4 regions of the Aneurinibacillus sp. XH2 genome follow, and region 3 is predicted to be linked to each of the others. Evidence: riboswitches for the same ligand, from Rfam matches in the RefSeq annotation. Region 3 holds a riboswitch; each other region holds the start of a gene.
The links. A riboswitch is a leader RNA that binds a small molecule or an ion and turns the genes downstream of it on or off. The one in region 3 is predicted to bind S-adenosylmethionine.

Region 1 (7,849 bases), 1.1 Mb from region 3:
AGCAGTTACGAAGGATTCCATATGGCGAAACGAGATCGTACAAAGACATTGCATTGGCAATAAACGCTGCGAAAGCGGTGCGCGCTATTGGCGGAGCTAATAACAAAAACCCGTTGTCTATTTTCATTCCGTGCCATCGGGTTATTGGCTCAAATGGCGCGCTTGTCGGGTACGGCGGCGGGTTGCATATCAAAGAATATTTGCTGCGGTTGGAGGGCGTACTGGAGCGTTCGGAAATCGGTTTTGTATAAATGATAAATAATACAAGAAATAAGAAGTGGAAAAGGTGGTGTATGACGCTTGCATACAAAGCGTCATACACCACCTTTTTTGGTTTGCGCTATTATTCTGGTCTTCGTGGAGCATATACATATTTTGAAACGATATTTTTTAAGATAGACCGCTTTGGAAAGGAGAAAGGAAATGACCACATGGAGAGAGGCGCTAGAACACTATTTTCAATGTCGGACAAAAGGAATGATTGTAGGGACGGAAGAACTGGATTCTTATCTGGGCGAAGGCACAAAAGCGGAAATGATTCAGGCCTGTAATGCGCGGCGCAGGCAGCAGCTTTCTGCGAGAAATGCGCGTCCGCTGAAAAGTCGGTTGCAGCTTAGTGGTATCCAAATTGAAAAAGAAGGTACCACAGAAATTATCGTTCGGGTTGAAGCGAACGAATGGTATGCTTATCAACTGGAGAATCAATGGTATGAGCAGGAAAAAGAAGTACGCACACGCATTGTATTGCGAAAATGCGAGGAAAACTGGGTCGTTGAGCAGGAGGAACCGATTGTCGCCCACCTTAATGCTTGGGAATCAGAAGCATTAGAAGTTCTTTGTTTGGGTGGTAATGACAAATATGAGGTAGAGGACGGAAGTGAGCACGGATTACGTTATACGTACGATCGGCTTCAGGCGGTGCGTTATGCCGAAGCGTGGTGGGACGGCTACAACCCACAGTTTCGTCACTTTGACGTGGATTGTACGAACTTTATATCGCAATGTTTGTATGCGGGGGGAATCCCCATGCGCTATACAGGCAACAAGGCGACAGGTTGGTGGTATAGAGGAGGAAACAGCCCATCGGCACAGTGGAGTCATAGTTGGGCGGTTGCGCACAGTTTTCGCTGGTATCTCGAAAAGGGAGGCCATATTAAAACCGAAGTGAAAACGAGCGCTGGTGAACTATCGCTAGGAGATGTGATTTGCTATGATTTTGACGGCGACGGGCGGTGGCAGCATTCCACTATTGTTGTGGCCAAAGACAGCCAGGGTATGCCACTTGTGAACGCCCATACGACGAACAGTCGCCATCGCTATTGGGACTATCATGATTCAACCGCTTATACACCGCGCATTCAGTATCGTTTTTTTCATATTTTATAAACGAATTGAATCTTTTGAACGGATGATTCGTAAAGAAAAGAGGAAGGATGATATGCAGATAAGGAGGAAGTGAATGATTGTTATGAGCAATATGAACAAACGGAGGTGGATTGCGCTTGCAATCGTTGTAGTCATAGTAGGAGCGGCGCTGTTCCTTCAAATATTGCGGGGCGATACGATATCTGCTTCTGCCCCGAAATTGTGGCAAGAGGAAATCGTATCAGGAAGCGGCTCCGACAAGATATTGCAACTATATGTAGAAGGCGTGATCTCGGAAGAAACAAGCTGGAATAGTTCATTTGATTACGAAGCGCTTATTTCCCAGTTGAACCAGGGGAAGGATGACCCGAAGGTTAAAGCGTTCGTTATTCGGATTAACTCGCCGGGCGGAGCAGTTGTTCCGACGGATGAATTGTATCGTAAACTCAAACAGATTAAAGCGGAAACGAAAAAGCCGATTGTTATTAGCATGGGTTCATATGCGGCCTCTGGCGGCTATTATATTGCAACAGCTGGAGATAAAATCTTTGCCAATCCGTCCACGCTGACTGGTAGTCTCGGCGTGATCGCTTCGTATTTGAACTACGGTGAGCTTGCAGAAAAATACGGGGTTAAAGAAGTTGTAATTAAGAGTGGTAAGTTCAAGGATATTGGAAATCCGATGCGCGAAATGACGCAAGATGAACAGGCATTATTGCAAAATATGATTAATGAAAGTTATCAGCAGTTTGTTTCAGTAATTGCGGAAGGCCGAAAGATGCCACGGGAAAAGGTTCTTCAACTTGCCGATGGCAGGGTATATACAGGAAAGCAGGCGAAAGCGAACGGTTTGGTTGACGAATTTGGCACATTGGAAGATGCGACTGAGGCGGCACGAAAAATGGCCGGTTTGCAGGAAGCAACGGTTGTTCGCTACGAAGAGCCGTTCGGCTTTTCTAAAATATTCTCGTCTTTTTCGGCTAAACTTTTTTCATTGAATTTGCAGTCTTTACCCGATGTTCTGAAAGAAGAAAGACGGACACCAAGCCTCGAGTATATTTATCGTCCGTAGTTTATACATTGGTGGCAACCGGGCAAAAGGAGGAGTGCTTATGGAACATGAAAGCATGCGGTACGCCGGATTTTGGATTCGTTTTTTGGCAGCCTTGATTGACGCTATTGTGCTGATGGCAGTTATGTATATTTTAGGGTTAACTTCGTCCGAGACATTTTCCGTAGAGTGGAATATAGAGAATCTTATCGGGCTTGCCTACTACATTATCCTTACTGGTTTGTATGGGCAGACGCTTGGCAAAATGATTATTGGGGTCAAAGTAGTGCGGACGGATGGCAGCGCGGCAGGTTGGGGCGCGGTTGTCTTAAGAGAGACAATCGGCAAAATCCTATCCGCCATTGTATTTTTCCTCGGGTTTATATGGGCCGGATTCGACAAGCAAAAACAGGCTTGGCATGACAAGATAGCCAGCACATATGTAGTGAAGACGAAATAAAGGAATGCGAAGAGAAGGGCCGCAATTTTGCGCAGCGGCTCTTTTTTACATATTATGATGAAAAGCAACAGACGAAAGTACGTTCATTTCTGTTTTACAAAGAATGTGCTATGATAAAGATGAGGTGAACAGGTGAATGGCGTTTAACATCGTGTTGCATGAGCCGCTTATACCGGCCAATACGGGCAATATCGCCCGCACGTGTGCGGCGACCGGGACAAAGCTTCATTTAATCGAGCCGCTCGGTTTTTCCACGGACGATAGATATTTAAAGCGGGCAGGGCTTGATTATTGGCATGCGGTCGATATTACATACTATAAATCGTTCGCCGATTTCGCAGCGCAGCACAGGGAAGGACGGCTCTTTTTTGTCGAGACGAGTGGAGCGAGATACCATTCCGAGGTAGAATACAGGGATGGTGATTTTTTTGTTTTCGGTAAGGAAACAACCGGTATTCCGCAAGAGATTCTTTCGCAATATCCCGGACAAACGATACGCATCCCGATGGGCGATGCGACTCGTTCACTTAATCTGTCTAATACAGCGGCGATTGTATTGTATGAAGGTCTTAGACAAATAGGTTACCCTGGCATGAAGTAAAACGGGATACAGAAGTTTGGAGGTATATATTATCGAAGGAATAAATTCCGCATGTTCATTATTATCGACCGTGCGAAACAGACAGGCTGCAATTATCGGGATTTGTACAAGAATAGAAAGAGCATATCGCTCAGCAGTGGAAACAGTAAAAGGAGGATCCGGGAATGGCGGAAAGAGCGATGCTATTTGATCTGGACGGAACGTTGTTGGCATTGGACACAGAAGCTTTTGTTCACAGGTATATGAAGAGGCTGGGGGAATATACCGCTCATATTGTCGATCCGGAATTGTTGGTCAAGTCTGTGTGGCAGGCGACCAAGTACATGATGACAGATGACAGGGCAGAACGGACGAACGAAGAGATTTTCCGTGACCATTTCCTTTCGTTATGCGGCTTAGAACAGGAAGCCATCTGGCCTGTGTTTGATAAGTTTTATGCGGAAGAGTTTCCGCGGTTGAAGGAAGATATTGAACCGCACCCGTACGCGCTTCAAGTCGTAGAGGAAGCGAAAAAGCAGGGCTACAAGCTTGTTGTGGCTACCAATCCGATATTTCCCGACGTTGCTATTCGCGAGCGGATGAAGTGGGCTGGTCTCAAGGAAAATGATTTTATTCATGTAACCGTTTTTGAGTCATCCCATTATTGTAAGCCGAACCCGAAATATTTCCTGGAAATTTGTGAACGGATTGGCATAAAGCCGAAGTATGCTATCATGGTCGGCAATGATATGCAACAGGATATGGTAGCGGCGGAAGTTGGTTTGAAGACATTTCTTGTCGAAGATTACAAGATTGATCGCGGTGTGCCACAATACCGGGTGGATGCTTCCGGTACGCTGCAAGAGCTGTACGATCAACTTATTTCACGCAACGGAATTTTTTCCGAATAATTAACAAAAACATTTTATTAGAAAAATAATTGACAAGAGTGCATAAGACACGTAATATAGTTCTCAGCATAATAATTAAATACTTCTCGCTTATCGAGAGAGGCGGAGGGACTGGCCCAATGAAGCCCGGCAGCGGATTTTCCTTGAGCGGAAAATGCTGTGCCAATTCCAGCAGGATTTTTCTATCCTGGCAGATAAGAGTTCGAGGTTAAGATATAACCCCTCTTCGCTCTGCCGGAGAGGGGTTTTTGTATCACGCATATCGGGCCCATGTGCGCGATACGAACCGACACCTTTGCCAGACATAGAAAATTAGAAATGAATTGAGAGTAAAGAGGGGTAAAAGACGATGAAAAAATGGATTGTATCTGTCGTTTTGTTGCTCACCGTCGGTTTGCTCGCGGCATGCGGCGGGGAAGGTAATGGGAAGAAAATTGTGGTCGGTGCAAGCTCTGTTCCGCATGCGGAAATTCTTAAGTTTGTACAGGATAAATTAAAAGAGCAAGGCGTGGAGATGGAAGTAAAAGAATTTACAGACTATGTGCTGCCGAACACGGCGCTTGAAGAAAAACAGCTTGATGCGAACTATTTCCAAACCATTCCTTATCTTGAAGATTTCAATAAAAAACATGGCACTCATATCAAAGCATTGGATGGCATTCACTTGGAACCGATGGGACTGTACCCAGGCAAAGAAAAGGCGCCTGAACCGAAACAAGGTGCAGTTGTAGCGATTCCAGACGATGTATCCAACGGTGCACGCGCATTGAAATTGCTGGAATCGAAAGGCTGGATTAAACTGACGCCCGGCAAAGAGCTAAACAGCTTGACGAAACAGGATATTATCCAGAATCCGAAAAAGATCAAAATTACGGAAATGCAAGCTTCCATGCTGCCGCGGGCGATCAATGAAGTGGATTACGCAGTCATTAATGGAAACTACGCGATGGAAGGCGGTCTGACGTTCGACCAGGCGCTTGCGGTAGAAAACAAAGATTCCGAGGCCGCCAAAACGTTTGCTAACATTATCGCTGTTAGAGAAGGCGATGAAAACCGCGAGGAGATTAAGAAGCTGATTCAAGTACTGAAATCAGACGATGTGAAGAAGTTTATCGAAGAAAAATATAAAGGTGCAGTTATTCCGGTATTCTAAGAAGCGAGACAACCGGCTTGCCCTTTTTGCCTAACGCAAGAACTCCGCTCTTTATAAAAGATGCGGAGTTCTTATATTTCATAGTCCCCAAGTTTTGTCTTCGTTATAACCAGCTGTGAAGATCGCACCAAGTAACATGACTGAGACAAGCAAGATGATAACCATTTCTTTGTCTCCTTTCCCAAGCCTATTTCATCTTTATTATAATGGATTGTGTCATACTTTGGAATATCGCAGAAAAGACAATCTTGTTAAAGATAATGCGCTTACATTGGAAATTAACGGAGTGATTTGCTATATTGAAAAGGAGCGATACTTTACGGAGGTGAGCTTTACAAATGTATGTTGTGATGAATGTGTTGCAAGTCCCCGCTGAAGGCAAGGAGCGGATGGCAGAGATGTTTGCTAAAAGCGTGGAGCGGATGAAACAGGTACCCGGTTGTCTGGAATTCCAGTTTTTAAGCGCAAAAGGTGCGGACAAGCAGATCGTGTATACGAAATGGGATAGTGAAGAATCGTTCCGAGCGTGGACCGAAAGCGAAGGATTTCGTCAGGCTCATGCGCACGCTTCCAACAATAATCCGGCTACCGGATCGCAACTGGAAATTTACGAAGTGTTGCATGGTGCTACATACGACAAATAAATTGAATCGGGATATAAGTTGAAACACCAGACCTATAGCGGGGCTGGTGTTTTTTAATACCCTGCCTGCAATTTTTGCTTAAGCAGTGATTCTACATTCGGGTCGTTCCGTCATATATATATAAATACTAATAAGAACTACTGGCTTAACTTTATACAAATGGTCATATGTTATAGCTGGAATAGCAAGGGTTTTTGCAAGTATGTAAGCCGGATAAAAATCTTTATGGTGAAAAACCTGCTAGCATGTCATCTGCATTTTCAGAATAAGATAGTAAAAAGCGCCCTAAGAATGACCATTCCGTAGAAGAAAAGGAGAGGAGTGCCCGATGGATATCCTGAAGCGGATTGCAGAACACCGTGCACGTGAAGAAAAGATAAAATGGGAAGGAACATTCGCTGAGTACTTAGAGATCGTAAGAAAGAATCCGCACGTGGCCCAGACCGCACACGCCCGGGTGTATAACATGATTAAGCACGCCGGGATTGAATATAATGAAGACGGCACGAAACGATATAAATTTTTTAGCGATGAAATTTTTGGCCTAGACCGTGCGATTGAGAAGTTGGTGGAGGAGTATTTCCATTCAGCCGCTATGCGTCTTGATGTTCGTAAGAGGATTTTGTTGTTGATGGGACCGGTCAGCGGAGGAAAATCAACCATTGTTACGATGCTTAAGCGCGGCCTTGAACAGTATACACGCACCGATGAAGGAGCGGTATACGCGATTAAAGATTGCCCGATGCAGGAAGATCCGCTACATTTGATACCGCATGAATTGCGCCCGGAATTCGAAAGGGAGCTTGGCATTAAGATTGAAGGTAATCTGTCTCCATATAACCAGATGCGTCTTGAAACAGAATATGGCGGTCACATCGAAGATATGCCAGTCGAACGCATCGTTTTCTCGGAAGCAAAACGGTGCGGCATTGGAACATTTAGTCCGTCTGATCCGAAATCGCAGGATATTGCCGATCTTACGGGAAGCATCGACTTTTCAACGATTATAAAGTATGGCTCCGAATCTGACCCGCGCGCGTATCGTTTTGACGGGGAATTGAACAAAGCGAATCGTGGTCTGATGGAATTTCAGGAGATGCTGAAGTGCGATGAGAAATTCCTCTGGAATTTGCTTTCGCTTACCCAAGAAGGAAACTTTAAAGCTGGCCGTTTCGCCCTTATTTCCGCTGACGAGCTTATCGTTGCCCATACAAACGAATCAGAGTACAAAGCATTTATCAGTAATAAGAAAAATGAAGCCCTCCAATCCCGGATGATCGTGATGCGCATTCCGTATAACTTGCGCGTATCGGATGAGGAGAAAATTTATGGGAAGCTAATTAGACAAAGCGACCTTGGACACGTCCATATCGCGCCGCATTCCCTGCGTGCTGCAGCGATTTTCTCCACTTTGACACGCTTGAAGGAATCGAAGAAGCAGGGCGTTGATTTGTTGAAGAAAATGCGGTTGTATAACGGGGACGCTGTGGAAGGATTCAAAGACTCAGACATTAAGGAACTGCAAAGCGAATTTCCGGATGAGGGCATGTCTGGCATTGACCCGCGTTATGTTATTAATCGTATTTCTAGTGCTCTTATTCGCCGCGATACCGAATGCATCAATGCCCTTGATATTTTGCGGGCGCTCAAGGATGGCTTGGATCAGTCACCTACCATTACAAAGG
Region 2 (7,849 bases), 1.0 Mb from region 3:
GATGAGTCGGTCTAAAATAGCGGTGGCGATGGCTGGATCGCCAAGCAACTCTCCCCAGTCCTCCGGTCCTTTATTGGACGTAACGCTCAAAGAGGTTTGCGCGTACATTTCATTAATGAACTGAAAAACCAGGTTTCCTTTATTTTGATCCGTTGCCATAAACAATAATCACCAGCTCGGAGGATAGAATTCTTTTAATACGGCTCTGGCTGCTGCGGGTAGTCTCCTGGATTTTTCATACGTCATTTAGTGTATAGTCCTATTAAATAACTTGCATACTCCATACTATCTTTAGTAACTTTTGTATGCCCTGTTAGGGTTCTAACATATTTGTAACCTGGAAGTGCTGTAAGAGCAAAGTTGCTTTTTGACTGATTGCTTTGCTGACGTTTCATTTTCAAGGGTAATATTTCTCCGTTAAATTTTACCTCTCCACTATTAAAGTTAAGTTCCATCTTACCGGTTTTCCCATCCTATTCAGTGAAAGTACGATAGATTCCTTTTTCTTCTACTGCCTTATCAAGTTTTACATACTTTCAATATAATAGACATTCAACGTTAATGTCTGCCTATAAACATATTAAAGATCCAAAATTCAAATACTGTATCGTTCGTGAAAAAGGTGAGGTTTATAAAGCGTTAACCACTTTCTTTGGGAAGGAGGAGAAAGAGTGACATCGGATGAGGTTAGACAATTAGAGCGGGCGGTTGATGAGATTACTGAAATTGCCAAAGGGTTCGGGCTTGATTTTTATCCGATGCGCTATGAAATTTGTCCGGCGGACATTATTTATACGTTTGGCGCATATGGTATGCCAACACGCTTTTCTCATTGGAGTTTTGGTAAAGCTTTCTATAAAATGAAACTGCAGTACGATTTAGGTTTAAGCAAAATCTACGAACTAGTCATCAATTCGAATCCGTGCTATGCGTTTCTTCTGGAGGGCAATTCGTTAATTCAAAATAAACTAATTGTAGCCCACGTGCTGGCACATTGCGATTTCTTCAAAAATAACGTTCGTTTCAGCAAGACAAACCGAAATATGGTCGAGAGCATGGCGGCGACAGCAGAGCGGCTGCGCCAGTATGAGATTGAATATGGCAAGCAAACCGTAGAAGAGTTTCTTGACGCGGTGCTTGCGATTCAGGAGCATGTCGATCCAAGTTTGAACCGCCGCCATTTTAGCTGGGCGGAAGAGATAGAAAAAAAACGGAACACCGTCGAACTAAAAAAAAACAACCCTTATGGGGATATATGGTTTTTAGACGAAGAGGAGCAGAAACGACGGAAAATTGCGGAAGAAGAAGTGAAGAAGAGGTGGGATCGCTTCCCTCCAGATCCGGAAAAAGACTTGCTTTTGTTCATTGAAGAGTTTAGTCCGCGCTTGGAGAATTGGCAACGCGACGTACTTACGATTATGCGGGAAGAAATGCTGTATTTCTGGCCGCAAATTGAGACGAAAATTATGAATGAAGGCTGGGCGTCTTACTGGCACCAGCGTATTCTGCGGGAAATGGATTTAACTGAAGAGGAGACCATTGAATACGCGAAGCTGAATGCTGGTGTTGTGCAGCCGTCTACCATAAGCATTAACCCGTATTATTTAGGCCTGAAAATGTTCGAAGATATTGAAGAGCGCTGGAATAACCCGACTAAAGAAGAACAGGAACGTTTTGGTCGAAAGCCAGGCATGGGGCGTGAGAAAATCTTTGAAGTACGCGAACTGGACAGTGATATTTCTTTTATCCGTAACTATTTAACAAAAGAACTTGTTGAAAAAATGGATATGTACGTATTCGCACGTCAAGGCAACGATTGGACGATTACAGACAAATCGTGGGAGATAGTGCGCGATCAACTGGTGACGAGTCGCGTCAATGGCGGATTTCCATACATTTTAGTACAGGATGGCGATTACTTGCGCAATGGCGAACTATATTTGTTTCACCAGTATGAGGGAATGGAATTGGATATAAAGCACCTAGAAAGAACGTTGCCATATATCTATAAGCTTTGGGGCAGAACGGTGCACTTGGAGACAAAAATCGAGGAACGTCGCGTGCTGTTTACTTATGACGGTAAGAAGTGTCACCGGAGATTTCTTTAATTACCGAAGACCGCTACAGGAAAAGCGGTCTTTTTCTTTCCCATATTATTCATACAAGGTAAAGAAATTTTTTCTTTTTTGTCTAACTAACTATTTAACCAAAGGAGAAAAGGAAGAAAAAGGGGGATTTGGCGATGGCGCGAATCGACACGGGCGGAATTTTGATTTCCGTATTTATTGGCTTTGTGCTTGGATTGAAAATGCAGGATAATTATTTATGGGTACAGCCAAAACCGACGGAAAATGCGCTGCAAGCAATTGCCTCCACGGATGTTGTGCAAGCGAAGAATATAACAAAGGAAAGGCTTGTAGAAGAACTAAAGAAATACATGACATCCAACTTTGGCTACCAGTCGTTAAAAGTTTCATGGATTCAATATATTAAAGATTACGATATTTTTTTGAAAACGAAGGTGTTATGATTCAAGTTCAGACTCATTTGCTTGAAACGAGCGGGGATTTAGTATATATGTTAAACGCGGTACAAGGGTTTGTGAAAAGCCGCTTGCCGGATATGTATGAACAGAGTCGAGTCGTGATTATAAACCAAAAAGGGGATATACTGATGGAAAGGAAGTTTTCTGCTTCATAAAGATAAACGATTATTATAGGGAACAGAAAACGGAGGGATGCAGTGATGGTACCTGCTTTGTTTGTTGCACACGGCGCGCCGACATTGGTATTAGAAGAAAATCAATATACGAAGATGCTAAAAGGATTGGCTGATCGTCTGCCGGAACCTCGTGCTATTGTGTTGTTTTCGGCGCATTGGGAAGCGCCTGTACAGATGGTGAGTGCTGTAGAAGAATATGAGATGATATATGATTTTTACGGTTTTCCGGAAGAAATGTATAAAATTGTATATCCGGCCAAAGGAAACAAGGATCTTGCACAGAAGATCGTAAAGTTGTTGGAGGAAAGTGGAACCGATTCCAAAGTGGACGCGGAGAGGGGGATTGATCACGGAGCTTGGGTGGTACTTCGGTTGATGTACCCGGATGCTCGTGTCCCGGTTGTTGTGCTATCGGTGAATCCTGCGCTTTCCCCTGCGGAGCAATATTACATAGGGCGGGCGCTGGCACCGTTGCGGAAAGAAGGTGTGATGATTATTGGAAGCGGCGGAACGGTACATAATTTGCATAGGTTGAATTGGAACAGTTTAGAAAAAGAAAAGTGGGCGGCCACGTTTGACGATTGGCTGCAAGCAAAAATAGAGATGTGGGATACGGATTCGCTGTTTAGGTATGAGACGGAAGCGCCGTATGGCAGGGAAGCTGTGCCACGCAACGAGCACTTTATTCCGCTGTTGCTCGCCATGGGGGCGGCGGATGACGGAAGAAAAGCGGATTTGCTGCATCGGGAATATCAGCATGGAAGCTTGAGTCTATGTTGTTGGAAGTTTGAATAATCAGTGTAAGGGTGTCGCAATTTATAGTCATTTAACTACAAATTGCTAATTGGAAGCATCCTTCCTCTGCAGACGAGCAGCCGATTGGTAGGTATTCAGTATACAACGATTGGCAAAGTATTTGAATATCCGCGTCACGCATTTGAAATATGAAAGACCTTTCGATAATTGAAGGGTCTTTCATATTTCAAAGCGGTGTTTGAACAGCATGTATCCAGTTTTATGACGTTTTCGGATATAATCTTGCGTTTTATACGGCAACAGATGTAATGTTATGCTTGAGCCATTTTTCCTAAAGGCCCATTTTCATTGATGATATCTTCCAAGTCGTATACAGATATGGGAAACATGGGAAAGCCGACATAGTAAGGGGTAATTTCATACAGTTGAAAATAAATAACCAATGCTTTATCTGCTATATAAAAATCTTGATCTGGCCGAATCCCTTTAAATTCGCCTAACAATGGGATGTTTCGTTTTTTAATCTGGAATTGAATAATATTGGACAGTCTTTTTATGTAATCACTTCCTTGTTGAAATAAATCCTTCAATTGATAGAGTTTACCTGTTTGAATATTTATAGTTAATGATTTTAAAATGGTGAGTCCATGTGCGTGGTGCAAGATATAGGCATAATTCTCTAGGGTTAGGCTAAGGATATCTCTTTCATTGGATTTGATCTCATAATGGCCGAGCATTTCGATCGTTGTTGGATTTTGATAATACCCTTGTTCTTGGATTAAGGCATAAACTTGATGCAAAATGATAACGTTTATTTTTTCTTGTACAGCCTTATTTTTCAGTCCTTCTACCCGAGGATAATAAATGGTGACATTTGGGGCAAGAATGGACATTGTTTGTATATAAACGGGGAAGTTATATGAATCCATAGCATACCAATCCCTTTCGATTTTTTCCTATGTTTTAGCCTATTCAGGAAGTGGTTGCACGGTTTTTGTTTAGAGATTTTTTAAATTTATTGACAGTTTTCATAAACGTAATTATTATAGAATAAATAATTTATATATTGATTTTCTTATCAAGAGAGGCGGAGGGACTGGCCCAGTGAAGCCCGGCAACCCCAATGACCCTATTCGAGGGAAGGAAGGTGCCAATTCCAGCAGGATACACATATCCTGAGAGATAAGGAAAAGGATGAGCAATCAGCTCCTTTATACCTTACTCAGGATAAAGGGGTTTTTATTTTGCCCTGCAATTTGGTTCGTACGATGCACACAAACTGAATATATCGCTCTTATCAAGAGAGGTGGAGGGACTGGCCCGATGAAACCCGGCAACCATCAAACGCAATGTTTGAACGGTGCTAATGCCTGTGGAACGACTGTTCTAAACGATGAGAGGGGAAAGTTTGCTGTATATAAACACTCTCCATCGAAGAGTGTTTTATTTTTTATCTTTGATGTTTATGAAACGAAATGAAACGGAGGAAGAACATGAACATTGAAACACTTCTTGTTCGTTCTGGGTTAGAAAGAGACCGCGCGACTGGTGCAATCAGTACACCGATTTACCAGAGCGCGACTTTCCAGCATCCAGAGCTGGGTGTCAGTACCGGATATGATTATTCCCGCACAGCCAATTCAACCCGGACAGCGCTGGAAGAAGCGATAGCCGTGTTGGAAAAAGGAGCGAAGGGCTTCGCTTTTGCTTCCGGGATGGCCGCCATTTCCTCTGTTTTTTGTTTGTTAAAGAGCGGGGATGAGATTTTGCTTTCTGATGACATTTACGGCGGCACGTACCGGGCGATTACAAAACTGTTCCCTCGTTTCGGCATACAGTCAAAGTTCGTAAATACAACGGATATCGGTGCGATTGAAAGCGCGATTACGCCGGCGACACGTGCGATATTTTTGGAGAGTCCGTCCAATCCGCAGATGAATATTACAGATATTGAAGCCGTATGCCGGCTGGCCAAACAATACGGGTTGCTAACCATTGTCGATAATACGTTTATGACGCCTTATTTACAGCGGCCTTTGCGGCTGGGAGCCGACATTGTGATTCATAGCGCCACCAAATATATCGGAGGACATAGCGATGTTGTAGGGGGGGGTGGTGGTAGCGGGCAAAAAAGAAATCGCTGAAGAAATCGGATTTATTCAGAACGCGTTCGGTGCCATTCTCGGCCCGCAAGATTCCTGGTTGTTGCTACGGGGATTGAAGACGTTGAAAGTGCGGCTTGACCAACATCAGAAAAGCGCGCATAAAATAGCGGTTTGGCTGCAAAACCATCCCGCGGTAAAGCGGGTATATTATCCCGGTCTTCCCGAACATCCGGGGCATGAGCTGGCCGCTAAACAGGCAGCGGGCTTTGGCGGCGTGCTCTCTTTTATGTTGCATAATGTAGAACAGGTAGAGCGATTTTTGCGGAATGTCACTCTTCCGGCTCTTGCCGTAAGTCTCGGCGCTGTCGAAAGTATTTTGACGTATCTGGCTCGGATGTCGCATGCCAGTATTCCGGAAGCGGATCGAAAGAAAATGGGAATTACGGATACGTTATTGCGCCTATCGGTCGGTCTGGAAGAGCCGGACGATTTGATTCAAGATCTGGAGCAGGCTTTGCAATGTAGTGTTTCCAGTTCCAATTATGTTTCTTGAGTATATATCATTTTGGATGTTTTGTATGTACAATCAAAAGAAACTGTTTTGTACATATAGGACATTGATACACAAAGATGGAAAATCTTTCGGGGTATGGGTAACGATACGGGCTGTGCCCAACGGCAAAGAGCATCATGTGCGGCAATACGGCGTGCATTTAATAAACAAGCCGTGTGGCGAAGAGAGACCGGTCGGTGATGCAATTGAACGGCAGTGTTTGATGGGATGAAAAAGTGCAGTTCCTGGCTGGGAAGCGCAGCGCATGTTTACCGGGGAGAAGTCATTTCCATAAGGGCAAACCGGGATAAGGAAGGACAGCCGATAGATGTTTCGGCTGTTTTTTTACATAGAAAATGATTTGAGAAAGAATAGGCTCATAATAAAGGAAACAGGGAAAAGATGATTGACTTTTTTATTTATTGTAATATACTTTTATAAAGTAAGTTAATAACTTATCAGGAGGTTGGATATGATTACTATTTATCCAGCAGCTTCGCGTTATTCCACAAATCATGGTTGGCTGCAAAGTAATTTCAGTTTTTCGTTTGCTGAGTATTATGATCCAAATAATTTACAGTTTGGCCCGCTTCGGGTGTTTAATGATGATATCGTACAACCGGGTACGGGCTTTGGTGCTCATCCGCACAGGGAAATGGAGATTGTCTCTATTGTGCTGAGAGGACAATTGAAACATCAGGATAGCACTGGTAATTCAGCGGTGCTTGTGCCGGGAGAAATTCAGCGCATGACCGCCGGGACGGGGATTATGCACGCTGAGTTCAATCCGTCCGATACGGAAGAGGTTAATTTTTTGCAGCTTTGGTTTCTACCGGATGAAAAAGGATTGGAGCCTTCATACGAACAATTCGCGTATAATCAGGAAGCAATGAGAAATAACTTGTTGCCTATAGTAGCGAAACGTCAAGTAGATGGGCATCGCGTAGCGCATATTCATCAGGATTTGACGTTATATCTTTCCAGGCTGGATACCGGCAAGAGCCTGACATTTACGCAAGCGGAAGGCCGCCGTATCTATGTATTTGTGATTGAGGGCGAACTGGAATTAAACGGGAAGAAAACGCTGCACACTCGTGATGCCGCGCGCATTATGGACACGCTAGTATTGGAGTTGAAAGCAGCAGAAAATGTACACTTTATGCTTATCGATCTTCCTTAATCATGCAAGTAATGAAAAACTTGCGGGTAACGTGCCCGCGAGTTTTTCTTATCTTTTTTTCACGATCATGCGCAAACCGTTTTTGGGGCGCAGCGTCACCACCGGTTCCGGTTCGACCGGATTGTGCGGATCGGCGAGACGCAACTGGAATTTTTGAGCAATTGTAACGAGAATAAGCGTGGCCTCCATAATGGCGAAATGATTACCGATACAGACGCGCGGCCCCCCGCCGAACGGAAAGAAAGCAAACTGCGGGATTTCTTTAAGGAGATTGCCTGCAAATCGCTCAGGAATAAAGGCATCTGGATTATCGAAATATTTTGGATTGCGGTGCATGACATACTGGCTCATCATAATCGATTCGCCCGGTTTAAATGTATGTCCTCCAATCTCTATTTCATCCGTCACCTCACGGTTAATTGCCCAGGCGGCCGGATAGAGGCGCAGCGTTTCCCAGATTATATTTTCCGCGTATTTTAATTTCGGCAGATCATGTACGGTTACTTTCCGTCCGCCAAGCACTTGTTCGATTTC
Region 3 (7,849 bases):
TCAGCTCATTATGATGATCTGGTTCTTCATCGTTGTTCTGTAAATGTAAAAAATAATAAATAAAGCAAGATAGAACATGACTGAGACACGTGTCAAAACAGGCTACAGACTGGATTTTACTTCCACATCCAATCTGTAGCCTTATTTTTCAGGCGTATCATCAACGTTTTGTATTCGTTCTTATAGTGCTTAATTAGAACATGAAAGAGGGATAAAAAGTGATAAAAAACTTTTCATTTTACTTACTTCTAATAGGTCAGTTTATGGCTAATTTAGGAGACGCTTTATATACAATCACTGTTGTCACCTTAATTTATAAGCTAACTGGATCTGCAACTTTAGCTACAATGATTCCTATTATTCAAACTTTTTTCTGGTATTTTTAATGATGGTAACAAACTATTTAGGGGGAATATTGATTTTAGTCTTTGTAATTTCATTTATGGACGGTTGGACCAGACCTTGTAGAAATTCCTTAGTCCCTCGTTTAGTTTCCTCAAATCAAATAGTAAAAGCAAATAGTTTATTATCAAGTATTAATCAAATAGTTCAGATATTAGGTTGGTCTTTAGGAGGGATACTAATCGTTTATATTGGAGAGATCTATGTTTTATTGATTACAATTTGTTTGCTTGCTTTATCCACAATATCGTTGTTTTTTATTAAGGATCCAACAAATGATACAACAGTAAACCAAGACGCGGAATCTAAATGGAAGCGTTTCAGCTTTGGATGGATAAATATTTGGAATAACAAAATTTTGCGAGTTGTAACATTAATGGATCTTTTTGAAACATTCGCAGGGAGTATTTGGATTGGAGCTATTATTCTAGTTTTTGTAAAGAAAGTACTTTATAAAGGTGAAGAATGGTGGGGGTTTATTAATGCAAGCAATATAACCGGAATGTTGATTGGAAGTGTAGTTGCGTGGTTTTTAGCTAGATGGATTAATAAAAAACTCATCGTTAGTCTGTTTTTATCTTCTTTATCAGTCTGTATCCTTACTTTTATATTTGCGCTAAATAACAATCCATGGATATCACTTGGTATCGTATTGTTAATGGGAATACCATATCAATTAAGAGACATCTCTCAACAAACTATATTTCAAAAAAACGTAGAATATTCTATCCTGCCAATCGTTTTTTCTGCCCATGGGATTCTTATATACATGGTATTTGGTTTATCGGTACTAATCATGGGATTATTATCTGATCTATTTGGGGTTAAAACAGTGTATTTAACAGCTGGCACCCTTTACGGAATATCCGCACTTCTAACGGCGTTAGTAAAATCAAAAGTTAATATTGAAGATAACATAAAAATCAAAAGTACTTTGTAGAATTTTATTATGTTCTTCTCCTTATTTTATAATCTATTTATTACAAAATATTATATAATATGGTATTATGGATGATTCGTTTACAAATATATCAAATAGGAGGGAAAGTTTATGAAAAAAAAATGTACTAAGAGTTTTATCCTCTGCCGTATTAATCACTGCTTTGTTTACACCTTCTGCATTTGCAGAAGAACCAAGTAGTCCATCGGAAAAATCTCCTATGACAACAATTGAATAATTGGACAAATAATTCAATCCCGAAACTGCGACAGATAGTGCCCCTTTTGCTGCCGCCGCTGAAGTCAATGAAAAAGTCTCACCTGTACTAAATGAAAATGTTATCAGTATCTTAGAGAAAAACAATATTGACTTTCAAAGTTAAATGAAACATCACCTGAATTTATAACTGAGGTTAATAAGTTGCTTAGCTCACAGTCACAAATCAACCTTTCTGAGATGAAATGAGACGATTAAATTTTGGGATACTTTATTACTTTCATACTTAACTTTATAGTAGCTTACTTTATCTACGATGAACCCAGCTATGTTAAACCTTTAATGCATTCTGTTTTTATACTGACTTTGGTTGTTATAATGGATTTAATTAAGAAAAACAAAAAGAAAAGAAAAAATTAATCAAGTTAATGAACAAATGGTACCGTCAAGAATTTTGTGTAAGTAAGCAGGGTATCCACCGGAGGTGGATAGAAAATCGGAATCAACTCCCTCCTTAGTGACTCAGAAAAAAATACAGAAGGTTCAGTCAAGGGCAAGCTAAAAAGCGAGGGCCTGCCGAACCCTCGACGGGTTCTTCTATTTTTTACCATACAAACAGGAAGTTGATTCTACTCTCCATATTTTTGTTTAAATTTGTCTTGCAATGCCATATAAGCAGACGCAAATTTCTTTAGCTTGCGGGTAGACCAACGTTCTTGTAAGTCTTGCAGCGTAAGGTACACAATTTTCTCTGCCGCTTTGAGATTCGATAAGCTGTTCATGGGCTTTTAGGCGTTTACGAATTTCTTTGTTTGTACGTTCAATCCAGTTGGTTGTATAAATGACACCTCGGATCGAAGAAGGATAAGACAAAAAGACTCTAAATATTGGTGAATAACCTTACACAAAACACAAAATAATTACGTCATCTATATTATGGAAAAGAAGCAAGAGTATATAATAATTCCAGCATATAAATTATCGGTTTCACACTGGGTCTTTGCCCGTATTTCTGAGGTTGGGGAGTTCCGTATCGTGGCCCTTCACAAATCAAATGTAGTGCAGGATGTAATTTATAATAATTGAAAGGAGAGGGTTGTAGCCTCTCCTTTTTTCTTAGGGACAATAGCCAACTAAAATATATAATTTATGTTTAATTGATATTTAAGGTTGTTTTAATTCCTATATATCCCTTTTTTATAAAAAAAGGGGGGATATCATTGAATAAACCATATTCTTATGGGAAATTAAAAGGTGGGTTAGAAAGGAGCGTAGTGAATTTTATTCAACAATATAAAAGAGGATTATCTAATCGTGTTGTGAAAAGCTTTTTATATAATCAGGAACATTTTCATTTGTTTTTAAAAGCAATTTGTTTTCCTACAGCAGATAATATCGAAGAATTAAATCAAGCCTTCCGAAGACATTATATTGTTATCCGCTTAACTCACTATCTGTCTAAACTTCTAAGTCACACCTCACGAGATTATTACCACAAGCACAAAAAAAGACAGTATCATTGTCTACTTATTTTCGATCAGCCGATTAACAAGGGAGATTCCGTTGAAACCATTGGCAATCTTATAGATATAAATGAAAGTGATACTGCGGAAAAAGTAATTAATAAACAAGATAATTTTTTAGAGCACATCGAAGACTCTTCTTTGTATCACATCTTAACTACATTGAGCAAACGGCAGCTCGAAATTCTAGAATTATCCTTTCTGGACAATCTCACTCATAAACAAATCGCAAAAATCTTAGGTATTACACCTCAAGCTGTGTCTAAATCATATAGACAAGCAGTAAAGAAGCTAGCAGAAGCATACAAAATGAGGGATTCTTATGGAACAGTTTGACTGGGTAGGGGTGATTTCTAATGTAGGCTTTCCCATTTTTATTACGATTTATTTATTGGCTCGCTTAGAAAAAAGTTTTCAGCAATTGGAGAATATAGTGAAAGAACTAATTGACGAAATAAAGAAGAGGGAAACAAAATGAAAAAATTGTATGAACTGGTTGACAATATTCATGATAAAGAAACAATGTTAAAAATTATTAGATTGTTTGAGCCGAAAATTAAAAAATCAAGTCGTTTTATTACCTATTCCGAACAAGAAGATATAGAACAAGAACTACGGATTGAAATGATAAAGGCGATTCAACGATTTGATACATCTAATATACCTGGATTTTTTGAGTTTTTAGAGAGAGCGAATAGTGAAAAGTAAATAGAAATGCAAAAAGAACCTTCCTTCCATAAAAGGTTCTTTTTTTGGTTGTTTTCTTTATCACCTATTCCCTTTTAAGACATAGAAGCCAGCACCTAATCATTCGTTCACCTAAAGTATGGAATAAAAGCGATTATAGTAAAGGGAGTACTAGAGTTATTCCAAAATTCTATTTTTTTAAAGTGGTTGTTATTTTACACCTTGATTCCCTTTTCTATAGTAGAACTTCACAAAAGAGCTAAAGGAGGGAAAATATCATGAGTTCTCCAGAGAAATTGTTTCGCTGTTTCCAAGAAGCAAGGCGAAGTCAAGCACAATACTCTAAATGCTTGCAAGACATATGCTCAGATGGAGAGGAAAAACTTTTTCAGGAGTTAGCTATGGATGCTGCAAAACAAGTAAAGAAAATTAAAGATTTTTACAGAACTTACTATGGGACAAACCTCACATCTTGTCATTGTCGAAAGGAAAGGGGTGATTTATCTAAAAAATTTTTTGGCGGTATAGCCAAGTGGTAAGGCAAAGATCTGCAAAACCTTAATCCTTGGTTCGAATCCGAGTACCGCCTCCACCAAATTTTTAATAAGGAGAGTGTAACTTATGAAACAGTTTGTATCCGATGTTCAGGAGCAACAGTTGGTTGAGCAAGCGAAAAAAAATAAAGACTTTAATATCCTTTTGAAAGGATTAATTAAAGACAACATCTTATTAGCAAAAACCACAGCTTTTACATTAAAAAAAGGGGAAACTATTGTAAATGTTTTGGAGGTCAAATTAGGGAACATAAAAGTTCTTTTTACTGAGTCTGAAGTAGAATCAGTTTTTGGGAGTAAAATTGAAAAGAAAGGAGATATAATCGAAACTACTGGTTATAAAGTTATTGACAACCAAGTTAGTATTGTATATAACAAACAACATACTGAAAATGAGTTTCAAGAAATCCAAGAAATAATGAACGAAAAAATTAATCAAATTGATAGTCTTGATAATAAAACAGAATTAATGGATCTTCCATGTATTTATGGAAATTATTGCGGTCCTAAGTGTGGGTCTGGAACACCAATTAGTCCTGTTGACTGGTGCTGTAAGCATCACGATGATTGTTATGGGAATAATGGTTATTTTAATTGTGAATGCGATAGAAAGTTAATTCATTGTTTAGCACCTTACGTATATGAAGGAAGCGAATGGGCAATTATTATAAATGCTTATTTCCTTAAGCAGTATGAATATAATTGTACTTAAAAAGGTAATTAGAATCATTACAGAAGTAGTGTATTAAACACTACTTCTTTTTTTTGGATAAAATTCCTTGAATTATAATATATAATAAATTTAAATCTAATGATTGAGGTGTTGTTATGAATCAAATTAAATCTCCATGTAATATTGTAGGTTTGGTTTCTTTTTTGTTTTTAGTTTTTTCCATAATAGCCTTTTTTAGTGGTTTTCGCTTATTTGGATCTGAATGGGTGTTGTTTTATGGAAGTAATATAATAGGTTTACTAATTGGAATATCTGCCTTTTTCTTTGAAAAAAATAAACAAATGAACTATTTAAGTAAGTTAGGACTTTGGGGTAATTTAGCCATGGCTATTTTGTTTTTTCCGCCTTTTTACTTTATTTGGGGCACTATTCTTTTTGGTCCTTAAAGTTTTTGATATAGTCAATAATTTGGGGTCCCACCACATCGCCACCAAGCTAGTGAAAAGGAAAAGTTGAGAATCGAAAAACTTGATCATTTTTCCTTCCCAACTATCATATGATCCAGTCGCTCCAATTCTTTTTCCGGGTTTCAAGCTGCTGTAGCCAAGAGCAGGTATGAGCAAAAAGCAATTCGGAGGCAGAAATGGTAGAGAACGTATGATCAGCCCCTTCAAGCGTGATCGCACGACATTCCCCTGTAATCTGCTGCCGCAATACGCCTTCATACAAATAGCAGGCGTCAACCGGAATGACTTCGTCGCGTGTCCCGTGCAAAATAAGTGCATCATCAAGAAAACCAGCGCCAGATACAAGCGGTTGTGCTTCTGCAAGTGAAATGAAGAATTCTTTTTTAAGACGGTAGCCACTGTATTCCGTTTCGCCGTTTCGCATTGCTTCTTCATATGCATCGTTGCCGATGATGCGGGTAATATCCGCGAACGGATGGGCTACCGGTGCCCAAAGAATCAGCGCATTTACCCGCGTATCTCGTTCTGCAGTCAAGCGGGCAATGGCACCGCCCAAACTATGGCCGAGCAAGAACACACGTGTTTTATCAATACAATCGATGCTTAGTACATAATCAAGTACATAACGCGTTTGCTCAATAAAACTATCGATGCCGTAAGAACCGTATTCGCCATTGCTTTCTCCGCATCCAGCATAATCGAAGCGCAGAACAAAATAGCCTTCCGCTGCCAGTCTGCGCGCCGCTTTAACAAATAAGCGGTTAACCCCAATCCGATTACCGACAAATCCATGGCAGATAATAATTACAGGCCAGCATTTCTCCTTTTGTTTCCTTTTTTCTGCGCATGGATAATGCACACTGGCGACAAGTTCAAGACTTTGATACACGATGGTAATACTGCGTTCCATATTATTTCCTCCTTCAATAAATAAAAAGCTTTCTTCTGAAGAGAAGAAAGGAGGAGAAGAAAAGATCCTTTCTTATCTTTCAGAACAAAATGTCCTGTAGGATGTAGCACCTTGCGAATGCATCCGCCGGTTGCTGGGTTTCATTGGGCCTAATCCCTCCACCACTCTTGATAAGAACAAGAAAACCAAGTATAAAGATGTGATATATTACCTTAAAGTATAGCTACAGATGCTATTGACGTCAATAAAAACTTAAATTCAAACCTGTATAGTTGGTATTATTTCTTTTGCCAAAAACACGCATAACTAAAGAAAGCAGCCTTTAAAGGCTGCTTTCTTTAGTTCTCTAGATTTAATGAATGTTGCGGTATACCCCGATTACTTTGCCAAGAATGGTAACTGCAGGAAGCAAAATCGGCTCCATCGTCGGATTCTCTGGCTGCAAGCGAATGTGATTTTTTTCTTTGAAAAAACGTTTAACGGTTGCCTCATTTTCTTCTGTCATCGCCACGACAATGTCCCCATTGTTGGCGGTTTGTTGTTGGCGAACAATGACGTAATCCCCGTCTAAAATACCGGCATCAATCATGCTCTCTCCTTGCACACGCAGCATATAGACCGTATCATTTCCAACCATGTTTTCCGGCAACACGAAGTATTCCTCAATGTTTTCCACCGCTGTAATCGGCATACCGGCCGTAACTTTCCCCAATACGGGAATCGTTACAGTCTTAACGGACGCGTCTGTAGCTTCATTGCGCTCCCCGTCTAAAATTTCGATAGCGCGCGGCTTTGTCGGATCGCGGCGAATCAGTCCTTTTTTCTCCAAGCGTGCCAAGTGTCCATGAACCGTAGAGCTGGAAGCGAGGCCCACGGCTTCACCGATCTCACGTACGGACGGCGGATAGCCTTTTTCCCTGACTTCTTTCTTTATGTAATCAAGGATGGCAAGTTGACGGCTGGACAGCTTTTTCATACTAACACCCCATTCTTTCTATGAAATCTTCCTTGTTCTTAATTATATCAACATTTGTTCTAGTATACAAACATAAGTTCTAATCTTTGTTGACAAGAACGCTTGTTCTGATTAATATATTGATATACAACTAAGAACAAATGTTCTTTTTCATTCAGTTCTATTATACATAGACAAGCATAAACTCTCAATAACGAAAGCGAAAACAATAGAAGGGGGATAGTACGATGAAGATGAACAAGAAATCATTACTTATCGGAATTATTATCGGTATGGGTATCCTCGGCATGGCAAATCTTGTGTTTGCATCTATTGGCGGAAACGATAAGCCAGCGAACCCACTTGGTGTTGAGGTGATAGTAGAAGCTGGCGATACGCTCTGGTCGATCGCTGATCGTTATAATGAGAAGGCTGGCATGTCCATTAACGAGCTATTATTTTATATCCAGCGCGAGAACAAGCTTGACAGCGCCATTGTACATCCAGGTGATCATATTATTA
Region 4 (7,849 bases), 880 kb from region 3:
ACACACCAACCCGCTCAGCATGTACAAACCGCAGAAAAAAAGCGCCCGTTGCCTCATTCTTATTTCACATACCCGCGCTTCTTCAACTTTTCCACATGCGCACGCATCAGCGCATCAATATCCATCAAAAAAGTCTCTTCCAATATGTATAACATTGTAAAGCAACACTGGGCAATATGCAGAAGATTTAAACCGCACCCTTTTAAAATTTGTTCATCTGTATGAACCCGCTTCTCTCCGCTAGCACCGCGAAACTTACCGATCCATTGGGCAAACCGCCCGATAGCGACAGAAATATTTAATACTGTACTGTCAAGCGTAACACCAGGAATGGTAAGACGCGGCAAACTCATTGCCCGAAATCCTTCTTCATTCACTTTAATATATACATCACCAGCTACGCTTTCCAAATACCCTTTGCGCAACAGTTTGGCCAGATGGTCATCAATCATATCTTCCAAGCGCACCTCAGGCGCTAAATCTTCCAGAACAAATGTCATAGAAATACAAGTTTGAGCGACATCGAGCAATTCACCGGCTACGTTTTGCAACGCTTCTCGCGCCCGTGGTGTTCCCTGTTCATCCATCCAGCAAAGGATGGCTTCACTGAGCTCTCCCTGTTCTTCCACCAGCTTGCGAAAAGTCGACTCCAGCGAAGGAACGAGTCGATTTAGCCTGGGAAGTACGATCTCCATTTTACTTTCCCCTTTCTCCCCTATACGTTTTTTCTTTCTATTGTATCATAAAAATCAAGATAAATGTAAAAAAAAGGAAGAAGTTTTTTTCCTCTTTCCTTCTAATAATTCTGTAGCTCATTCCATTGATCAGTGAGCAGACACAACTCTTGCTTGATGATATGCACGTGAGGTTCTTTGTTATGTATCATACAATCATTCAACTTCTCCAGCAGGTAATTAATGCGACCTTCTAAAATTTGCCGATCGATATACTGATCCACCAGTATGTTCGACAACTCTTTCTCCTCGCCCAATCCGTTGCTTTCATAGATACGTCCCTCGCGGAAGTGAATATCTCTGCTTACTCCTTCCTCATACAGACGAAGCATGCCGCTCGCTCCCATCAGGTAAATAGAACCATAAAACAGACGAATAAGAGGATTGCTCATCATTTCCTCTTCCGTAATACCATTGATATAAAGACGGCCTTTAATCGGCAGACCTGCTTGTACAACCAAACGAAAGACGCCGTGTTCCGTATAAAAGCCGAGCAACAATGTGCCCTGCATCGTTTTCTTTTCTTCTACCGTTATTTCGGAACGGGATTTCGCTTCTTCCACAATGCGATACACATCATCTGTTCTTTCCTGAGGAGCTTGGAAATTATCACATACGCCACGGATCGTTGCGACATTCGGTTGCATTAAAATCACCTCGTTTATAGTTCAAAAAAATATCCTCTTGCTACATCTTTACCCCCTTAGTTATCATCCATACCACATTTTTACACTTTTTATAAAAAAATATTCTAATCTACAATTTCTATCTGAACCCCGGCCGGAGGCGTATACTCAAGCAACTGACGAAACATAATTTGCTTCTGTTCAAAAAGATGTGCTACCTTCTCATAGTCTTTCAAATATATCCGATGATAGACCACCTCGATGATGCCGCTGTTGGCGATTAAATTAGCGCACATCCAGCACGGCTGATCCGTGACATAGATGGTGGCTCCCTGCCGTTCCTCCTGGTCGGTAAACAAAAGCAAATTCTGCTCTGCATGAATGGTGCGAATGCATTTTTGCTTCTCAACGCTGTTCCCTTGTTCGTCTACCTCATAGTAGGTATGCAACATACATCCAACATCAAGACAAGACTCAACGCCGCTTGGGCTTCCGTTGTAGGCCGTTCCCAGCACTTTTTTATTTTTGGTTAGTACCGCCCCAACGTGACGGCGCGGACATGTGGCCCGGGTCGCGGCCATATACGCTAAATCCATAAAATATTCATCCCATGTCTTCCGTGGGCTCATATCTTTCCCTCTCTTCTGTTTCTTTCTCTTTACTATTCTAACCTGCGAAAAAGAATACCGGAAAGAAAAAAGGGAGAGAAAGTCTTCTTCCTCACCCCTTCTAAAACTTATTACTATTCTGCTTCCGTCAAACTACGATTATGCATTCACCAGTTGGCTGGCTTTAAGCGCCTGCTCAATGTCGGCAATAATATCATCTACCGCTTCAATACCGATAGAGAGACGAATCATATCCGGCGTAACACCCGCACTGCGCTGTTGTTCTTCCGTTAGCTGCTGATGCGTCGTACTTGCAGGGTGGATAACAAGCGTTTTGGCATCGCCAACATTCGCCAAGTGGGAAAGAAGCTTCAGGCTGTTAATAAAGCGTTTGCCTTCTTCCAGCCCACCTTTAATGCCGAACGTGAAAATGGAACCCGGTCCTTTTGGCAAATACTTCTTTGCGCGCTCATAATAAGGACTGCTCTCAAGCCCTGCATAATTCACCCAGGAAACAAGTTCGTTTTCTTGCAAATATTCCGCTACTTTTTTTGTATTTTCCACATGACGCTCCATGCGTAAATGAAGCGTCTCCAACCCTTGCAGGAATAACCAAGAGTTGAACGGAGATATCGCTGCCCCAAAGTCGCGCAGCAATTGTACGCGCGCTTTGATAATGTAGGCAAGATTGCCGACTGCTTCCGTGTATACTACACCGTGATAGCTCGGATCTGGCTCAGTTAACCCTGGGAACTTGCCATTGTTCCAGTCAAAGTTACCGGAGTCGACAATCACGCCTCCAATTGAGGTACCATGACCACCGATAAACTTTGTAGCAGAATGAACAACAATGTCAGCGCCAAATTCAATCGGACGGCAAAGATACGGAGTGGCAAACGTGTTATCTACAATAAATGGAATTCCGTTCTCATGCGCGATGCCCGCTAATGTTTCCAAATCAACTATATCTGCGCGTGGATTTCCGATCGTTTCCGCATAAAGCGCTTTTGTCTTGTGCGTGATCGCGGCACGAATAGCATCCTTATCTTCCGGATCAAAGAATTTCACCGTTATGCCGAACTTCGGAAACGTATGCGCGAACAGGTTGTATGTTCCGCCATATAGATTGCTGGAAGCGATAATTTCATCCCCCGCATGCGCGATGTTTAAAATAGAGAACGTAATTGCCGCCTGACCGGAAGCGACCGCAAGCGCACCCACACCGCCTTCAAGTTCCGCAATCCGCTTCTCAAACGTATCCTGCGTCGGGTTCATAATGCGCGTATAAATGTTACCGAATTCTTTCAATGCGAACAAATTGGCTGCATGCTCCGTGTCTTTAAATACATAAGAAGTTGTTTGATAAATTGGCACCGCGCGCGAAAGCGTCGTCGGGTCCACTTCCTGTCCTCCGTGCAAGCATACCGTCTCGAAATTGAATTTGCGTTCTTCTGCCATTCTCTTTTTCCTCCCTGTCATCATTCTTTGTTTTCGGCGATGCCAACCAAAAGAAAAATCCTCTTCTTTGGAAGAAGAGGATTCTACGCAGGTATGTATCATCGCTCTCATCTTCCAAAGCATGCTGCTTTGCTGGAATTAGCACCTTGCACATACGTGCCGGTTGCCGGGCTTCATCGGGCCAGTCCCTCCGCCGCTCTTGATAAGAGATGTCTTATATAAAATTTTCTCGCTTGAGCTGATTCTGGTTTTATTATAGCCTTACTATTCCTACCTGTCAACTTAATTTGAAGATTTTTATTGTACAGAAATTTTGGCGCGCATTTTCTCCAATGTTTTCGGACCAATTCCTGCTACCTTTGTTAAATCCTCTACCGTTCTGAACAGGCCATTTTCTTCCCTGTATTGAATAATAGCTGCTGCTTTTCCAGGCCCAATACCAGGAATGGTTTGTAGTTGCTCTAATGTAGCTGTATTAATATTAATTTTCTCCTCCTGCCCGGGTGCGCCCGGCGCAGAAGCTGTTCCTGCTGATGCCAGACCCGTTGTACCGATTAGAGCCTCTTCTCCTTTTATCGGAATATATAAGAGCATGCCGTCAACAAGCCGCTGCGCTCCGTTGACTTGCTTTGCATCCGCTTCCGGAAGCAATCCGCCCGCCATCCCGATGGCCTGATACACACGTGCCTCAGCCGGTAACGTATATACCCCTGGCTTCGCTACCGCGCCCTTCACATCAACGACGACAGTCGCCTGAACGGATGGCGCAGGAGAGCGCGCGCTTTCCTCTTTTTCTATGGGATCTCCCGTTTGATCGTTCTCCCCGGCAGTGAAAACGGAGGAGCCCGTAACCGCTTGTTGCTCAGAAAACGGAAGCGTTTTTGCTTCTGTTTCCTCCTGAGTGTAATTATAAAAATAAATACTACTGCCCAAAATAAAAAGACATATACTAATACTGATCCATTTTTTCTTTTCTACAAACCAGCTTTTCACCGCATCTCTCTCCCTTACTTGTAGTTTTCTAACTTTTTGCCTATACTTTTTATATAAACATTCAGAAAATCGCCACTTAAAAAAGGAGGATTGCAAACAATGGGTGTTCATCACGCAATTTCAGCCCACTCCGCAAGGCAAGCTGAGTATATTACGCTCTACCGCAAACTGGATGCGGTGCGGGAAATGTGGATTGAAAAAGCGGTAGAGCAATGCAAGAACGGAGAAAAAATCAGCGTGGAAGAGATTAATAACATCACACAACAAATTAATCAACTTGCGCAACGTTACCATCTTCCGCCGCGCAAACTTGTGACGGAAGAAATGGTACAAAATATTTGTAAATAATTACCACATCTCTATCTTAGCATAATTAGAAAAATATGTGTACTAAATCTTTCTTTCCCCTCATACTTATTAAATAATTATAATCGCCGGGGGGATTTAGATGCATATCGGCTTTATCGGAACGGGAAGTATGGGAACAATCCTCATTGAAGCCTTTATCGAATCTGGTGCTGTTCTGCCCGCCCAAATCTCTGTTGCCAATCGGACACCGGAAAAACTACATGCGCTCACGGCAAAACACCCGGACATCAAGGCTAGCACTAACATAAATGTGGCCCAAAAAGCAGACATTCTATTTCTGTGCACCAAGCCCCTGGAATATCGGACGGTACTCGACGAAATTGGCGAACATTTGACGCCCGATAAACTTGTTCTATCTATCACAAGTTCCGTCGGTGTGCAACAATTAGAAGCATATATTCCTTGCAAAGTGGCCCGTGTCATTCCCAGTATTACGAATACAGCGCTCAGCGGTGCTTCACTCATTACGTTCGGTGCCCGTTTAACCCAGACTGATCGTACCTTGCTGCTCACACTTCTTTCTGCCATCAGTACGCCTATAGAGATTGAAGAATCGCAAACACGAATTTCCTCGGATATTGTAAGCTGCGGCCCAGCTTTTTTTAGCTTTCTAATGCAACGCTTTATTGACAGCGCGGTCGATCATGCATCCATTACGGAGGAGCAGGCTACAAGATTAATGACCGAGATGATTATCGGGCTTGGCCGCCTGCTTGAAGACGGACGTTTTTCGCTGCCGACACTTCAGGCCAAAGTTTGCGTGCCAGGTGGAGTAACCGGCATCGGCTTGCACGTGCTTGATGAAGAAACACAGGATGTGTTTAAACATTTAATTGAAGCAACGCACAATAAGTTCAACATAGATGTACGGGAAGTTCAGGAAATGTTCACCAACCAAAAAAACTCCTTCCATTGAACAAGGAAGGAGTTTTTTGCGCACTCGGAAGATTACTTAACGACCTGAGCGCCTGCTTTTAATTTGTCAGAAATTTTAAGGCTAAAACCCGCAGCAGCTTTCTCATTTACTACTAATTGAACATCTTTCAAAGCTTCAACAGGAATAGAATCCAGCTTCTCGCCCTTTAACCCCCGGGCTGCTATAGTATCGTCTAGCCTACAACGATATTTACCAGTTTGCCCGGAACGGCGATAACTTTACGCACCGTCTTGCCTTCAACCAGCTCTTTGATTTTTTCATTTTCGGTAGCAAGAGTCTCCATCTCCTGCTTCGTCAAATTGGCTGGAATAACCATTTTATCGCGTACTTTGCCGTTGATTTGGACGACAATTTCCACTTCATCAAGCACGAGCGCGGCGGCGTCATACTTCGGCCAGGACTGCTGGTGCACGCTATCTTCATGACCGATCATACGCCACATTTCTTCCGTAATGTGCGGCGCGAACGGCGCGAGCAGCACAACCGTTGTTTCAATGGCGTGAGCTAGCATGCCACGATCCGCAGTTTCCGGATACGCATAAATTTTGTTTACAAGTTCCATGATGGCACTGATTGCTGTGTTGAACTGACGACGCTCACCGATGTCTTCACTTACTTTCTTAATGGTCGCGTGTAACGTGCGGTTCAAATCTTTGGCCGCGCTGTCGGACAAGTTCACCTGCGGGTGTCTTGCCACAAGCTCTGCATGGCTATCCACCATACGCCATACGCGATTTAAGAAGCGATAGCTTCCTTCTACCCCGCTGTCGCTCCACTCAAGATCACGATCCGGCGGCGCCGCGAATAAAATGAACAAGCGTCCAGTATCCGCTCCGTACTTGGCAATGATTTCATCCGGACTGACAACATTTCCTTTTGATTTGGACATTTTTGCTCCGTCTTTCAGCACCATGCCCTGTGTAAGTAAGCTCTTGAACGGCTCGGTAAAGTTAACCATGCCAGCATCATACAATACTTTGGTGAAAAAGCGGGAGTAGAGCAAGTGCAAAATCGCGTGTTCAATACCGCCAATGTACTCATCTACAGGAAGCCACTTATTCACCTTTTTCGAATCGAAAGGAATGTCGTCGTTTTTCGGGTCTGTATAGCGCAGATAGTACCATGACGAATCGATAAACGTATCCATCGTGTCCGTTTCCCTACGCGCTGGCCCACCGCAGGATGGGCAGGTCGTATGCACGAACTCTTCGGATTTAGCTAAAGGATTACTCATTCCGTCAATGACGACATGATCCGGCAGCATGACGGGCAAATCTTCTTTCGGTACCGGAACGATGCCGCAATCGTCACAGTAGATAATCGGGATCGGCGCACCCCAGTAGCGCTGGCGAGAGACGAGCCAGTCGCGCAGGCGATACGATACCGCCGGGCCACCTACCCCCTTCTCCTTCAAATGCTCACTGATGACAGCAAGCGCCTTGCGGTTCGGCATTCCGTCAAATGAATCTGATTGCACAAGTACGCCGTCTTCCGTGTACGCTTCTGCCATTTCCTCATTCGTGTCAACTTCCTCGCCTTCTGGTGCAATTACACGCCTAATCGGCAAGTTGTATTGTTTGGCAAACGCGAAGTCGCGCGTATCATGCGCCGGAACTGCCATCACAGCCCCTGTGCCATAGTCGAGCAACACATAGTTCGCAATCCAGATCGGAATGTCCTCACCGGTCAGCGGATGGCGAGCATACGCCCCGGTAAACATTCCTTCTTTCGGTGCATCGGTCGATGTACGAGTAATGTCCGATTCTTTCTTAATTTTTTCAATGAACTCTAGCACTTCTGCTTCGTTTTCTTTTCCTTTGACAAGCTTGCGTACAATCGGATGCTCTGGCGCCAATACCATGAAGGTTACGCCGTACAGCGTATCCGGACGCGTTGTGAATACGGTCAGCTTCTCGTTCAACTCCGGCACTTCAAATGTAACTTCCGCCCCCGTGCTTCGGCCAATCCAGTTGCGTTGCATCGTTTTGACCTTTTCGGGCCAGCCGTCAAGCTGATCCAAATCTTCAAGCAAACGATCGGCGTAATCAGTAATTTTGAAATACCATTGTTCAAGATCGATTTTTGTGACTTCCGTGCCACAGCGCCAGCAGCAACCGTCTTCCA

Region 1: it holds a riboswitch for S-adenosylmethionine, as region 3 does, so the genes downstream of both, ACH33_RS15125 (MetQ/NlpA family ABC transporter substrate-binding protein) here and ACH33_RS09735 (alpha/beta hydrolase) in region 3, are expected to answer to the same signal.
Region 2: it holds a riboswitch for S-adenosylmethionine, as region 3 does, so the genes downstream of both, ACH33_RS14900 (trans-sulfuration enzyme family protein) here and ACH33_RS09735 (alpha/beta hydrolase) in region 3, are expected to answer to the same signal.
Region 4: it holds a riboswitch for S-adenosylmethionine, as region 3 does, so the genes downstream of both, ACH33_RS05210 (homocysteine synthase) here and ACH33_RS09735 (alpha/beta hydrolase) in region 3, are expected to answer to the same signal.

Annotation. Positions count from the first base shown of each region.
Region 1 covers NZ_CP014140.1:3,040,648-3,048,496, reverse strand. Annotated here, with positions in the region: gene ACH33_RS15155 (methylated-DNA--[protein]-cysteine S-methyltransferase) at 1-251, shown strand, start outside; gene ACH33_RS15150 (amidase domain-containing protein) at 424-1,386, shown strand; gene sppA (signal peptide peptidase SppA) at 1,460-2,437, shown strand; gene ACH33_RS15140 (RDD family protein) at 2,478-2,876, shown strand; gene trmL (tRNA (uridine(34)/cytosine(34)/5-carboxymethylaminomethyluridine(34)-2'-O)-methyltransferase TrmL) at 3,013-3,477, shown strand; gene ACH33_RS15130 (HAD family hydrolase) at 3,642-4,367, shown strand; SAM riboswitch class I at 4,455-4,568, shown strand; gene ACH33_RS15125 (MetQ/NlpA family ABC transporter substrate-binding protein) at 4,717-5,520, shown strand; gene ACH33_RS15120 (antibiotic biosynthesis monooxygenase family protein) at 5,871-6,164, shown strand; gene ACH33_RS15115 (PrkA family serine protein kinase) at 6,493-7,849, shown strand, end outside.
Region 2 covers NZ_CP014140.1:3,001,695-3,009,543, reverse strand. Annotated here, with positions in the region: partial or broken gene ACH33_RS20590 (ATP-binding protein) at 1-235, opposite strand, end outside; gene ACH33_RS14925 (hypothetical protein) at 243-455, opposite strand; partial or broken gene ACH33_RS20175 (sporulation protein YhbH) at 538-675, shown strand; gene ACH33_RS14920 (SpoVR family protein) at 672-2,108, shown strand; gene ACH33_RS14915 (hypothetical protein) at 2,243-2,530, shown strand; gene ACH33_RS19475 (hypothetical protein) at 2,527-2,700, shown strand; gene ACH33_RS14910 (DODA-type extradiol aromatic ring-opening family dioxygenase) at 2,746-3,516, shown strand; gene ACH33_RS14905 (DUF3298 and DUF4163 domain-containing protein) at 3,789-4,406, opposite strand; SAM riboswitch class I at 4,550-4,666, shown strand; SAM riboswitch class I at 4,769-4,877, shown strand; partial or broken gene ACH33_RS14900 (trans-sulfuration enzyme family protein) at 4,971-6,135, shown strand; gene ACH33_RS14895 (hypothetical protein) at 6,200-6,367, shown strand; gene ACH33_RS14890 (pirin family protein) at 6,608-7,315, shown strand; gene ACH33_RS14885 (cytochrome P450) at 7,364-7,849, opposite strand, start outside.
Region 3 covers NZ_CP014140.1:1,952,406-1,960,254, reverse strand. Annotated here, with positions in the region: gene ACH33_RS09775 (DUF456 domain-containing protein) at 1-43, shown strand, start outside; gene ACH33_RS09770 (MFS transporter) at 386-1,342, shown strand; gene ACH33_RS09765 (hypothetical protein) at 1,376-1,648, opposite strand; partial or broken gene ACH33_RS18705 (transposase) at 2,188-2,434, opposite strand; gene ACH33_RS09760 (RNA polymerase sigma factor) at 2,779-3,417, shown strand; gene ACH33_RS18700 (YvrJ family protein) at 3,404-3,559, shown strand; gene ACH33_RS09755 (helix-turn-helix domain-containing protein) at 3,556-3,789, shown strand; gene ACH33_RS18695 (hypothetical protein) at 4,047-4,307, shown strand; tRNA gene ACH33_RS09750 (tRNA-Cys) at 4,287-4,360, shown strand; gene ACH33_RS19255 (phospholipase A2 family protein) at 4,390-5,034, shown strand; gene ACH33_RS09740 (hypothetical protein) at 5,151-5,441, shown strand; gene ACH33_RS09735 (alpha/beta hydrolase) at 5,548-6,372, opposite strand; SAM riboswitch class I at 6,442-6,549, opposite strand; gene lexA (transcriptional repressor LexA) at 6,725-7,348, opposite strand; gene yneA (cell division suppressor protein YneA) at 7,576-7,849, shown strand, end outside.
Region 4 covers NZ_CP014140.1:1,068,059-1,075,907, reverse strand. Annotated here, with positions in the region: gene ACH33_RS05230 (DNA internalization-related competence protein ComEC/Rec2) at 1-57, opposite strand, end outside; gene ACH33_RS19815 (MazG-like family protein) at 60-695, opposite strand; gene ACH33_RS05220 (hypothetical protein) at 797-1,390, opposite strand; gene ACH33_RS05215 (deoxycytidylate deaminase) at 1,486-1,989, opposite strand; gene ACH33_RS05210 (homocysteine synthase) at 2,128-3,426, opposite strand; SAM riboswitch class I at 3,531-3,635, opposite strand; gene ACH33_RS05205 (helix-hairpin-helix domain-containing protein) at 3,724-4,419, opposite strand; gene ACH33_RS05200 (DUF2533 family protein) at 4,519-4,767, shown strand; gene comER (late competence protein ComER) at 4,868-5,704, shown strand; gene leuS (leucine--tRNA ligase) at 5,898-7,849, opposite strand, start outside.